DNA from 2 places in the Arthrobacter sp. ERGS1:01 genome. Region 1 is predicted to be linked to the other one. Evidence: predicted binding sites of a transcription regulator. Region 1 holds the regulator's gene; the other holds the start of a gene.
What was found. The regulator LexA, encoded in region 1, represses DNA repair genes until DNA is damaged. The targets are predictions, from matches to a motif close to TCGAACANNTGTTCGA.
Positions count from the first base shown of each region.

Region 2: uvrA (excinuclease ABC subunit UvrA) is a predicted target of LexA. The motif match lies at 3,475-3,490, and genes of this name have one in related genera.

Region 1 is NZ_CP012479.1:797,602-804,233, reverse strand. It holds gene priA (bifunctional 1-(5-phosphoribosyl)-5-((5-phosphoribosylamino)methylideneamino)imidazole-4-carboxamide isomerase/phosphoribosylanthranilate isomerase PriA) at 1-593, opposite strand, end outside; gene AL755_RS23595 (hypothetical protein) at 640-795, opposite strand; gene hisH (imidazole glycerol phosphate synthase subunit HisH) at 796-1,476, opposite strand; gene hisB (imidazoleglycerol-phosphate dehydratase HisB) at 1,473-2,099, opposite strand; gene AL755_RS07490 (histidinol-phosphate transaminase) at 2,246-3,343, opposite strand; gene AL755_RS07485 (LysM peptidoglycan-binding domain-containing protein) at 3,420-3,836, opposite strand; gene lexA (transcriptional repressor LexA) at 4,143-4,886, shown strand; gene AL755_RS07475 (ATP-dependent DNA helicase) at 4,997-6,632, opposite strand, start outside.
Region 2 is NZ_CP012479.1:1,656,514-1,663,145, forward strand. It holds gene AL755_RS11335 (ABC transporter ATP-binding protein) at 1-1,126, shown strand, start outside; gene AL755_RS11340 (ABC transporter ATP-binding protein) at 1,129-3,057, shown strand; gene AL755_RS11345 (GntR family transcriptional regulator) at 3,054-3,446, shown strand; gene uvrA (excinuclease ABC subunit UvrA) at 3,558-6,446, shown strand; gene AL755_RS11355 (HAD hydrolase-like protein) at 6,539-6,632, shown strand, end outside.

The DNA.
Region 1 (6,632 bases):
ACCACGGGCTTGGCCGTGCGGGAGCACATTTCACGCAGCAGTTCCACGTTCGGTCCGCGCAGGGTGCCGTCCTTGGTGACGTCGGTGACCACGTAGCGGGCGCAGCCGGCGTCCTCCAGGCGGGCCAGCACCTCCCAGAGGTCCCCGCCTTCCTTGGTCCAGCCGCGGCCGGCAAGCGTGGTGCCACGCACGTCGAGGCCGACGGCGATCCTCTCGCCGAAGCGGTCGATGACCTTCGCGGTCCATTCCGGGTTCTCGAGGGCGGCCGTGCCGAGGTTCACCCGGGCTGCACCGAGTTCCAGGGCTGCTTCGAGCGAGGCGTCGTCGCGGATGCCGCCAGAGAGCTCCACCTTGACGTCCAGCGTGGAAACAAGCTCGCGCAGGAGCGCCTTGTTGTCACCCCGATCAAAGGCTGCGTCGAGGTCCACCAGGTGAACCCATTCGGCGCCGTCGTTCTGCCATTTCATGGCGGCGTCAAGCGGGGTGCCGTAGCTTGTTTCGGAACCGGCCTCGCCTTGGACGAGACGCACGGCCTGGCCGTTGACGATGTCAACGGCGGGCAGCAGTTCCAGAATGGGGGCGGTGGTGGTCATCGGGTCCTCAACATCTTTGATTGGTACATGGGGGCTGGGTGGCGATTTAGCCGGACAGCGTGAACAAGTAGGCCGCCAGTAGGGACACGACGGCCAGGAACGCGAAACTGATCGGGATCCAGCGGGGCGCTTTTTGCTGGTAGAACGTGTAGCAGCCGCCGATCAACAGACCGGCCAGGGCCATCAGGAGCAGTGACCACATTTAGGCGGCACCCTTGCGCAGCGAGTTGACCCAGTTGCGCAGCAGCCGGGCACCGGCGTCGCCGGACTTTTCCGGGTGGAACTGGGTGGCGCACAGCGGCCCGTTTTCGACGGCGGCGATGAACGGGGCGCCGTGCTCGGACCAGGTCACCATGGGCGGCTTCATCTTGGGCTGGATCACGTCGAAGTCCCAGCTTTGGACGCCATAGGAGTGCACGAAGTAGAAGCGCTCGTCGGAAACACCTTCGAACAGGACGGAATCGGCCGGGGCCTTGACCGTGTTCCAGCCCATGTGCGGGACGACCTCGGCGGGCAGCAGCTCCACCGTGCCGGGCCACTCCCCCATGCCGTTGGCGCGGACGCCGTGTTCCACGCCGGCGTCGAACAAGACCTGCAGTCCAACGCAGATGCCGAGCACGGGCCGGCCACCTGCCACGCGGCGGCCGATCATCCGGATGGCGTCAACACTCTTCAGCTCCGCCATGACGGAACCGAACGCGCCGACACCGGGAACCACCAGGCCGTCGGCGCCCAGGACGTCGTCGGGCTTGGCACTGAGCGTGACGGTTGCTCCGGCGCGCTCCAGGGCGCGGACGGCAGAGCGGATGTTGCCCGAGCCGTAGTCAAGGACGGTGACCGTGGGCTGGGCTTCCCCGGCAGGTGCCGGAATTTCCGCACTCACAGCAGGCCCTTGGTGGAGGGGATGCCGGTGACGCGCGGGTCCGGTTCCACGGCGGAGCGCAGCGCCCGGGCGAAGGCCTTGAACTGGGCCTCGACGATGTGGTGGGGGTCGCGGCCGGCAATCACGGTCATGTGCAGGCAGATCTGGGCGTGCAAGGTGATGGCTTCAAAAACGTGCCGGGTCAGCGAACCGGTGAAGTGGCCGCCGATGAGGTGGTATTCCTGCCCGGCGGGCTCGCCGCCGTGCACCAGGTAGGGGCGTCCGGAGACGTCGACCACGGCATTGGCAAGCGCCTCGTCGAGGGGCACGGTGGCCTCGCCGAAGCGGCGGATGCCCGCCTTGTTCCCGAGCGCCACCTTGAGCACCTCGCCGAGGGAGATGGCCACGTCCTCCACCGTGTGGTGGGCGTCGATGTGGGTGTCGCCGGTGGCCTTGATCGTCATGTCGATCAGGGAGTGCTTGGACAGCGCCGTGAGCATGTGGTCGTAGAACGGGACGGAGGTGTCGATGTTGGACACTCCGGTGCCGTCGAGGTTGATTTCGACGAGCACGCTGGATTCGCTGGTGGCGCGTTCGAGGCGCGCGGTCCGTCCCGGGCCTGCGGCCTGGCTGTTCTCGGTCATCTCAATTGATCCTTCACTGCAGGGGTGGCGCGCCGGGGCACGTGGCCGCGCAGGCGTGTGCGCGGCGGAGTTTGCATTTGATACCAGTTTAGAAGACAGGACTCGCTTCTTGCCAAAGCGGTCCGCGGCCCCGTGGTGGCGCTGTGCTAGCCGTTGAGGAAACGCCGCAGCCCGTCGAGGAACGCGGTGGTCTCCGCTTCGGTGCCTGCGGTGACTCGCAGGTGGCCGGGGATGCCGACGTCGCGGATGAGCACGCCGTCGGCCAGCAGGGCTTCCCACAGTGCATGGGGGTCGGCCACCCCGCCGAAGAACACGTAGTTCGAATCCGACGGCGCCGGGGCAAGCCCCATGGCGGAAAGCTCCGTGACGATGCGGTCGCGCTGGACCTTGATGGCCTCAACGTTGGCGAGCAGGGAATCGGAATTCCGCAGGGCCGCAACGGCCGTGGCCTGGGTGATGGCCGACAGGTGGTAGGGCAGGCGGACCAGCCGGATGGCGTCGGCGACCTCGGGCGCGGATGCCAGGTATCCGAGCCGGGCACCGGCCAGTGCGAACGCCTTGCTCATGGTGCGGGACACCACCAGCCGCGGGCGGCCCGGGAGCAGGGTCAGCGCACTCGACGTGCCGGTGTGGGCGAACTCCACGTAGGCCTCGTCCACGATCACGATCGCCTGGGACGCCTCGCCTGCTTCATAGACGGCCTCGACGACGTCAAGGCCGAGTGCCGTGCCCGTGGGGTTGTTCGGGGAGCAGAGGAAGATCACGTTGGGCGCGGATTCGCGCACCTGGGCGGCCGCCGATTCCGCGGTAAGGCTGTAGTCGTCCCCGCGGACACCGGGCACGTAAGCGGTGCCGGTGCCGCTGGCGAGCAGCGGGTACATCGAGTATGTGGGCGGGAAGCCCATGGCGCGTCGTCCCGGTCCGCCAAAGGCCTGCAGCAATTGCTGGAGGACCTCATTGGAGCCGTTGGCGGCCCAGATGTTCTCCTCCGTGAGACCGTGTCCCAGGTAGGCGGCCAGTGCCCGGCGGAGTTCGGTGAACTCCCTGTCGGGGTAGCGGTTCAAGCCATCAAGCTCATCGGCCACGGCCTTGAGGATGGCCTCCTTGGCGTCCAGTGGAACACCAAAGGTATTTTCATTGACGTTTAGCAGGATGGGAACGTCCAGTTGCGGTGCCCCGTAGGGATGCTGTCCGCGCAGATCGTCGCGGAGCGGTAACTGGTTGAGACGTTCAAACTGATCCATGGAATCAGCTTAAGTGGTGTTCGTGCCGGAACAGAACTTGTGACCGGCAATGTCCCACCATGTGATCTCCGTGGGCCTACTTCGGCAGGGGTACGTACAACTGCTGGCCGGCCTGCAACACCGAGGTGCCCAGGTCATTGAGGGCCACGATCTCGGCCACGACGTCGCGGACGTCGCGGTTGGGATCGCTCTTCGCCGCGATCGACCACAGGCTTTGCCCCTGGAGCACCGTCACGGAGGCCGCATAGTCCGTCATGTTGACGGGGGTGTACTTAGTGGCGGCGTTGGCCGGGCTGGCGACGACGCCCAACAGCACGGCCACTACGGACAGCATCAACACGGCCGCGACGACAAGGGCCGGAATTCCCAGGAAAACCATGCGGCCCCGCCGCGTCAATCGCAGGGGTCCGGCCGGGGTGGCACGGACAGTGCCGAACTTGCTTCCGGAGTACTGGACCGCCGGGCCTGCTGTGGAAATCACCAATGCGCTCATGAATTCATTCCTTTCACTCCGTGGAGGCCTGACCGCATGGGCCGAACCGGGCGAAACCCGGGACATTCAGCAGGATCAAACTTCCATACACAATATGTTCGATAGAACGTATGTTCTAACGCTGGTACTACAGTTTTAGCATCTATAGACGACTCTTGCCAAGACTCGATAGAACAAATGTTTGAAATTCGCTCTTTTCTGGCTTAATCTTGGAGGTAAGGATTCGCCGCTAAAAGCAGTCCACCAGAAGGCACTGACACTCTTGATTAACACTCTTGACGGCCTCCACGAAAGGACCGAAGGACCATGGCGCTACCAGAACCTCCGCACCGCATCCCGCAGGCCCCCAGCAGGGCCGGCATGAAGGGGCTGACGGTCCGGCAGAAGAAGATTCTCGAATGCATCCAGCGCTCCATTGCCGACAAAGGCTACCCGCCGTCGATGCGTGAGATCGGGGACGTGGTGGGCCTGGCCAGTCTCTCCAGCGTCACGCACCAGCTGACCCAGCTTGAGCGCCACGGCTACCTGCGCCGCGATCCGAAGCGGCCCCGCGCCATGGAGGTCCTCATTCCGCTGGTCCTGGACAACGGCGTAGTGGAGATTGAGGGCGTCAGCTCGCCCGACCAGGTGCGCAGTTCGAACGGCTTGAACTTCGCCCAACTGAGCAGCGCCTCCGACACCGCATTCGTGCCGCTGGTGGGCCGGATCGCCGCCGGCGGTCCCATCCTGGCCGACCAGGTGGTGGATGACATCATGCCGCTGCCGCGCCAGATCGTGGGCAACGGTGAATTGTTCATGCTGAAGGTCGCCGGGGATTCCATGATCGACGCCGCGATCTGCGACGGCGACTGGGTGGTGGTGCGCCGGCAGAACACGGCCAACAATGGCGAGATCGTTGCGGCCCTGCTCGAGGACGAGGCCACCGTGAAGACGTTCCGCCAGCGCGACGGTCACACGTGGCTGCTGCCGCAGAACACCCGTTATGAGCCCATCCTCGGTGACAGCGCCACCGTCATGGGCAAGGTCGTCTCGGTCCTGCGCAGCCTGTAGGCAAAACGAATGGAAGCGCCCCCGGTCTCCCGACCGGGGGCGCTTCCATGTTTCCAGACCAGGGCCCCGGATCCCGACAGGCTCGATCACCGGGCGGCTGCGCACCTGGGCTATTTGCCGGAGAGCCTTTGCAATGCCGCGAGGGCCACGTTCCGGTCCTTGGTGGACCAGAACGGCGGAAGGGCTGCACGCAGGAAGCCGCCGTAGCCGGCATTCGCCAGCCGGGAGTCCAGGACGGCCACCACTCCCCTGTCACTGCTCGAGCGGATAAGCCGCCCCACACCCTGCGCCAGCCTGATGGCGGCGTGGGTTGCCGAGATCGCGATGAATCCGTCGCCGCCGCTCTGCGCAACGGCGCGGGCGCGCGCCGTCACGAGGGGGTCGTCCGGGCGTGGGAACGGAATCCTGTCAATGACCACGAGCCGGCACGATGCACCCTGGACGTCCACCCCCTGCCAGAGGGACATGGTGCCGAACAGGCAGGTGTCGGGTTCGTCGGAGAACTCTTTGATGAGGCCCGCCATGGAGGACTCCCCCTGGCACAGGATCTTCACCGACAGCTTCTTGCGGAGCTTTTCCGCGGCGTCCTCGGCAGCCCTGCGGGAGGAGAACAACGCCAGTGTTCCGCCCCCGGCAGCCGTGATGAGTGCCTCAAGCTCCGCCAATTGCTCCGGCGAGTTGCCGAAACCCGGCTTTTGCAGGTGCGCGGCCACATACAGCATGCCCTGCTTGGGGTAGTCGAACGGGGATCCGACGTCGGCCCCGGTCCACGCCGGCGCGTTGGCGCCCAGCAGGCCCAAGCCCCCGGCCGTGGCCTGGAACGACTCGCCGATGGCCAGCGTTGCGGAGGTCAGCACCACCGTGTGGTCGGCAAAGAGCCCCTCCCGCAGTTTTCCGGCAACGCTGAGCGGGGCGATGTTGATGACGGGTGGTTCGCTGTCGTCGGCCTTTTGGTAGCCCTGCCCGGGCGTGAACGTGCCGGTGCGGGACGCCCAGACCACTTCGCGGGCGTCGGCGGCGGTGAGCAACCGTTCGCAGAGGTCGAAGATCAGGTTCAGCCGGGACCGTGCGATCGAGCGTCCGCCGTCGGCCGAAGCATTGCCGTCGGGCTTTGAATCGGACAGGGCCACCCGGACGGCGTCACGCAGTTGTTCAATGGCCGCCGACTGTTCCTCGTTCAAGCCGTTGGGCAGCAGCCCGGACGGTGTTCCGGCGAACGCCAGGTCCAGGGCCGTCGCGGCCCCGTGCAGGGCGTCGACCGATACGCCCGTGTGCTTGCGGGTGCTGGAGGCGGCCGCCTGGACCATTTGGACCGAGAGCTGGCCCGTGACGGCGCCGGTGACCCTGTCCTGGAGCTCGTGCGCCTCATCGACCACGACGACGTCGTAGTCGGGAAGGACGGCGATGCCCTCGAAGGCGCTGATGGCGAGCATGGCGTGGTTGGTGACCACGATGTCGGCCTCGGCACCCTTGGCCCGGGCCAGCTCGGAGAAGCAGGTCTCGGCCAGCGGGCATTTTTGCGCGCCCAGGCACTCCATGGACGTGACGGACACTTGGCGCCAGGCCTTGTCGGTGACGCCGGGGACAAGTTCGTCACGGTCACCGGTTTCGGTGTCCTCGGCCCATTCGCGCAGGCGCACCACTTCACGCCCCAGCGGTGAGGTGGGGCCGGTCTTGGCGCCGGGCAGGTGGACCACGCTGGAATCTTCACCGAGGCTAAACAGCGCACCCTCGGCGGAGTCCTCC
Region 2 (6,632 bases), 860 kb from region 1:
CATCCGCGCCTTTGTCCGCCGCGACTACGAGGCGGAGCGTTTCGCCACGGCCAACGGCGAACTGACGGCCTCCCAGCTGCGCGCCGGCCGGCTGCTTTCGCTCATGTTCCCCACGATCTTCACGCTGGTCAACGTGACCAGCGTGGGCGTGCTGTGGTTTGGCGGGCACCGGATCGACGCCGGCCAGATGCAGATCGGCTCCCTGACGGCGTTCCTGAGCTACATCCTGCAAATCCTAATGTCCGTCATGATGGCCATGTTCATGTTCATGATGATCCCGCGTGCCGCCGTCAGTGCCGAGCGCATCGAGGCCGTGCTGACCACCGAGCCGTCGGTGCGGGACACTGCGGCGTCAGTGTCCGTGCCCAAACTTGACGGCGAGCTTTCCTTCGCCGACGTCGCGTTCAGCTACCCGGGCGCCGAGGCGCCGGTGGTGTCCGGCCTGAACTTCTCCGCAACCCCGGGTACGACGACGGCGATCGTCGGCTCCACGGGCAGCGGCAAGACCACGCTGGTGAACCTGATCCCGCGCCTCCTGGACCGCACCACGGGAGCCATCAGCGTGGGCGGCTACGAGAACCATGCCGTATCGCTCGCATCCCTGCGCGGCAACATCGGCCTGGTGCCGCAGAAGGCCTACCTGTTCTCCGGTGACGTGGCCAGCAACCTGCGCGTGGGCAAGTCCGACGCGACCGAGGAAGACATGTGGCGGGCCCTGAAGGTCGCCCAGGCCGCCGACTTCGTCAGCGAAATGCCCGGCGGGCTGTCCGCACCGATCGAACAGGGCGGCAGCAACCTCTCCGGCGGCCAGCGCCAGCGCCTGTGCATCGCCCGGGCGGTCATCGCCGACCCCAGCATTTACGTCTTCGACGACAGTTTCTCCGCCCTGGACTTCGCCACCGACGCCCGGCTCCGGGCGGCCCTGAAACCCGTCACCACCAACGCCACGGTCCTGGTGGTGGCCCAACGGATCAGCACCATCATGCACGCCGACAACATCCTCGTCATGGACGAGGGCCGGATCGTCGGGCAGGGCACGCACCAGGAGCTCATGGCCGGGTGCGGGACCTACCAGGAAATTGTCACCTCCCAGATGACCGATGAAGACCAGGAGCACGCGGCATGAGCATGAGGGGAATGGCTGCCGGCGGACCGCCGCAAAAGCCCGTCGCATTCGGCAAGAGCCTCAAGCGGATCCTGGGCCTCATGGCGCCGGACCGGATCCGGATGACCTGGGTCGTAATCCTGGCGGCCGTCTCCGTGGTGCTGTCCGTGCTGGCGCCGAAACTGCTGGGCCACGCCACCGACGTGATCTTCAATGGCGTGGCCGGGACCATGTTCAAGGGCTTCCCGGCCGGCACCACCAAGGCCGAAGTCCTGGCCGCCCTGCGCGCCAAGGGCCAGGGGCAGGTCGCGGACATGCTCGGCGGCATGAACTTCGTGCCCGGGCAGGGCCTGGACTTCAACGCGCTCGGCTGGATCCTCATCGGCGTGCTGGCACTGTACCTGGTGGCGTTCTTCTTCAACTGGTCCCAGGGCTACATCACCGCCGGCGTGGTCCAGCGGGCCATGTACCGGCTGCGGCAGCGGATCGAGGAGAAGCTCGACCGGCTGCCGATGTCGCACTTCCAGGAGCAGTCCCGCGGCGACGTGTTGTCGAAGGTCACCAACGACATCGACAACTTCTCCCAAACGCTGACCCAAACGCTGACGCAGGTGCTGACCTCCGTGCTGACGGTGGTGGGCGTGCTCGCCTTCATGTTCTCGATCTCCTGGATCCTGGCCATCATCGCGCTCGTCACGGTCCCGATCGTCGCGTTGATCACCGTCGCGATCGCCAAACGGTCCCGCGTGCAGTTCACCACGCAGTGGAAGACCACCGGCCAACTCAACGGGCACGTCGAGGAAATGTTCACGGGCCACGAGATCGTCAAGGCATTCGGCCAGCAGGAAGCGGCCATTGAAAAGTTCGCCGTCTCCAACGACCGCCTCTACGCCTCCAGCGCCAAGGCCCAGTTCATCTCCGGCATCATCATGCCGTCCATGAACTTCATCTCCAACCTCAACTACGTGATCGTCGCGGTGATCGGTGGCATCCAGGTGGCCTCCGGCACCCTGACGATCGGCAGCGTGCAGGCGTTCATCCAGTACTCACGCCAATTCAGCCAGCCCATGGCGCAGATCGGCTCCATGTTCAACCTCCTCCAGTCCGGCGTCGCGTCGGCCGAGCGGGTGTTCGAGCTGCTCGACGCGAAGGAGCAGGACCCCGACCACGTGCCCGCACAAACCATCACCAACCCCAAGGGCCGGGTGGTGTTCGAGAACGTGAACTTCAGCTACAGCCCGGACGAGCCGCTCATCCAGGACCTCTCGCTCGTGGCCGAGCCCGGCCAGACGGTCGCGATCGTCGGGCCCACGGGCGCCGGGAAGACGACGCTCGTGAACCTGCTCATGCGCTTCTACGACATCGACTCCGGGCGGATCACGATCGACGGCGTCGACACCGCCAAGATGGCCCGCGACGACCTCCGCCGCCGCTTCGGCATGGTCCTGCAGGACGCCTGGCTGTTCGGCGGCACCATCCGGGACAACCTGGCCTACGGCAAACTCGACGCCACGGAGGAGGAGATCACCGCCGCCGCCGAGGCAACCCACGTGGACCACTTCGTCCGGGCCCTTCCCGACGGCTACAACACCGTGCTGACCGACGACGGCGCGGGGCTCAGCACCGGCCAGCGCCAGCTCATGACGATCGCCCGGGCCTGGGTTGCCGACCCCGGCATCCTGATCCTCGACGAGGCCACGAGCTCCGTTGACACCCGCACCGAGGTGCTGATCCGGCAGGCCATGAACCGGCTGCGGGAATCCCGCACGAGCTTTGTCATCGCCCACCGGCTCTCCACGATTCGCGACGCCGACCTGATCCTCGTCATGGACCACGGCCGGATTGTGGAACAGGGAACCCACGAGGACCTCCTCTCCGACAACGGTTTCTACTACGATCTGTACATGAGCCAATTTGCGGATCCCGTGGTGGAGGAAACAAGCACGCCATGAATGCCGCCGAGCTGATCATGCGCCGCTGGAAACCCGTCACCGAATCCTCGGTGCCGCCGTACGAACAAATCCGCCTGCGCATCGTGGATTTGGCGGCCGCCGGCGAACTCGCCGTCGGCATGAAGCTTCCGTCCGTCCGTGCCCTCGCCACCGAGCTTGGCGTTGCCGCGAACACCGTGGCGCGTGCCTACCGGGAACTTGAACACGCCGGGATCGTGGTGACCGCCGGACGCAGCGGCACCGTCATCGCCTCCGGCGGCGACCAGCTGACGGAAGCCGTGGCGACCGCTGCGGCCGAGTTCGCCGGCGTCGTCCTCAAGTGCGGCGTGCCGTCCGCCAAGGCGTTGGCCATGGTGTCCGCGGCCCTGGAACGCGGCGCCACGCGGTAGTGGGGAACACCTCTTCGACAGCGGGTGTTCGAACGAAGATTCGACTATACTGATAAGCGTTGGTGCTTACATCGCAATGTCCGGGACTCGGACGGTACCTCGAAGGAAACAATGCCCCAGTCGCTCAGCCCGAAGTCCACTCCAGCGCGCCCGGATTTGTCGCGCTTGATTGTCAAGGGGGCCCGCGAACACAACCTTCGCAACGTGGACCTTGACCTGCCCCGCGACGCCATGATCGTATTCACCGGCCTGTCCGGGTCCGGCAAGTCCTCGCTGGCGTTTGACACGATCTTCGCCGAAGGCCAGCGCCGCTACGTGGAATCGCTCTCCGCCTACGCCCGCCAGTTCCTGGGGCAGGTGGACAAGCCCGACGTCGATTTCATCGAGGGACTGTCCCCGGCGGTGTCCATCGACCAGAAGTCCACGTCCAAGAACCCGCGCTCCACGGTGGGCACCATCACCGAGATCTACGACTACATGCGCCTGCTCTGGGCGCGCGTCGGCACCCCGCACTGCCCCGTCTGCGGCGAGCCGATCGCCAAGCAGACCCCGCAGCAGATCGTGGACCAGCTGCTGGAGATGGAGGAGGGCACCCGCTTCCAGATCCTTGCCCCCGTTGTACGTGAGCGCAAGGGCGAGTTCGTGGAGTTGTTCCGCGAACTCACGGCCAAGGGCTACTCCCGGGCCAAGGTGGACGGCGAGCAGATCCAGCTCTCCGATCCGCCCAAGCTGAAGAAGACGTTCAAGCACTCCATCGAGGTGGTCGTGGACCGCCTCGTCGTCAAGGACGGCATCCAGCAGCGCCTCACCGACTCCGTGGAAACCGCGCTCGGCCTGGCCGAGGGCCGCGTGCTGGCCGAACTCGTCGACCTGGACGAGGGCGACGCCGGGCGGGTCCGGCAGTTCTCCGAGAACCTCGCGTGCCCCAACGAGCACCCGCTCGCGATCGACGAGATCGAGCCGCGCTCCTTCTCCTTCAACAACCCCTTCGGCGCCTGCAGCGCCTGCAGCGGCATCGGCACCAAGCTCGAGGTCGACGAGGAACTCGTGGTTCCCAACCCGTTCCTGAGCCTGCGGGACGGCGCCATTGCGCCGTGGTCGCTGGGCACCGCCACCACGGAGTACTGGAACCGGCTGCTCGAGGGCCTCTCCGACGACCTCGACTTCAGCCTCGACGACTCCTGGAACAAGCTGTCCACCGAAACCCGCCAGGCCATCCTGTACGGCAAGGACCACAAGGTGGTGGTGCAGTACAAGAACCGCTTTGGCCGCGAACGCAAGTACAGCACGGGCTTCGAGGGCGCCGTGCAGTACATCCAGCGCAAGCACCTGGAAACCGAATCGGACTCCGCGCGCGACCGCTACGAGGAGTACATGCGCCAGATCCCCTGCCCGGCCTGCGGGGGAGCGCGGCTTAACCCGGCATCGCTGTCGGTGCTCATCAACGGCAAGTCCATCGCCGAGGTCTGTGCCCTGTCCATGCGCGACTGCTTCGGCTTCCTCTCCAACCTGGTGCTGACCGGCCGCGAGGCCCAGATCGCCAGCCAGGTGCTCAAGGAGATCCAGGCCCGCCTGCAGTTCCTACTCGACGTCGGCCTTGAATACCTGAACCTGGAACGCGCCTCGGCCACGCTGTCCGGCGGCGAGGCCCAGCGCATCCGCCTGGCCACCCAAATCGGCTCCGGCCTGGTGGGCGTGCTGTACGTGTTGGACGAGCCCTCGATCGGCCTGCACCAGCGCGACAACCGCCGCCTCATCGAGACCCTCACCCGGCTGCGGGACCTCGGCAACACGCTGATCGTCGTCGAGCACGACGAGGACACCATCCACGAGGCCGACTGGATCGTGGACATCGGCCCCGGCGCCGGCGAACACGGCGGCCAGGTGGTGCACTCGGGCTCCGTGGCGGATTTGCTGAAGAACACCAACTCGCTCACGGGCGACTACCTCTCCGGGCGCAAGCAGATCCCCATGCCGTCCAAGCGGCGCAAGTACGACAAAAAGCGCGAGCTGAAGGTCGTTGGCGCCAAGGAAAACAACCTGCGCAACCTCGACGTCGCGTTCCCGTTGGGCGTGCTCACGGCCGTCACGGGCGTCAGCGGCTCCGGCAAGTCGACGCTCGTCAACGAGATCCTCTACAAGGTGCTGGCCAACAAGCTCAACGGCGCCAAGCAGGTGGCCGGCCGGCACCTGCGCGTGGACGGCCTGGAACACCTGGACAAGGTGGTGCACGTCGACCAGAGCCCCATCGGTCGCACCCCGCGCTCCAACCCCGCCACGTACACGGGCGTCTTCGACAACATCCGCAAGCTGTTCGCCGAGACCAACGAGGCCAAGGTGCGCGGCTACCAGCCGGGCCGGTTCTCCTTCAACGTCAAGGGCGGCCGCTGCGAAGCCTGCACGGGTGACGGCACGCTGAAGATCGAGATGAACTTCCTGCCCGACGTCTACGTGCCCTGCGAGGTCTGCCACGGTGCACGCTACAACCGCGAAACCCTGGAAGTCCACTACAAGGGCAAGTCGATCGCCGACGTGCTGAACATGCCGATCGAGGAAGGAGCGGAGTTCTTTGCCGCCTTCACGCCGATCGCCCGGCACCTGCGCACGCTGGTCGACGTCGGCCTGGGCTACGTCCGGCTGGGCCAGGCCTCCACGACGCTCTCTGGCGGTGAGGCGCAGCGCGTCAAGCTGGCCGCGGAACTGCAAAAGCGTTCCAACGGCCGCAGCATCTACGTCCTGGACGAGCCCACCACGGGCCTGCACTTCGAGGACATCCGCAAGCTCCTGCTGGTGCTCCAGGGCCTGGTGGACAAGGGCAACACGGTCATCGTCATCGAGCACAACCTCGACGTGATCAAGAGCGCCGACTGGATCGTGGACCTCGGGCCCGACGGCGGCACCGGCGGCGGGCAGGTCATTGCCGCCGGCACGCCGGAAAAGGTCGCCAAGAGCACCGACAGCTACACGGCGACGTTCCTGCGCGAAGTGCTCGGGGCCTGATCCGGTCCTCCGGACGGGGTCCCAGGGGCCGAAGTATGCCGGGGCGGGCATGGATGTGCATGCTCCCCGGCGGGCCGTGAGAAACTATGGACGTGACTATTGCCGCGCCCGCGCCCCTCTATGACGCCGTCCTCTTCGATTTGGACGGGACCCTGGTCGATCCGGCCGGTGGCATCACCGGCGGCA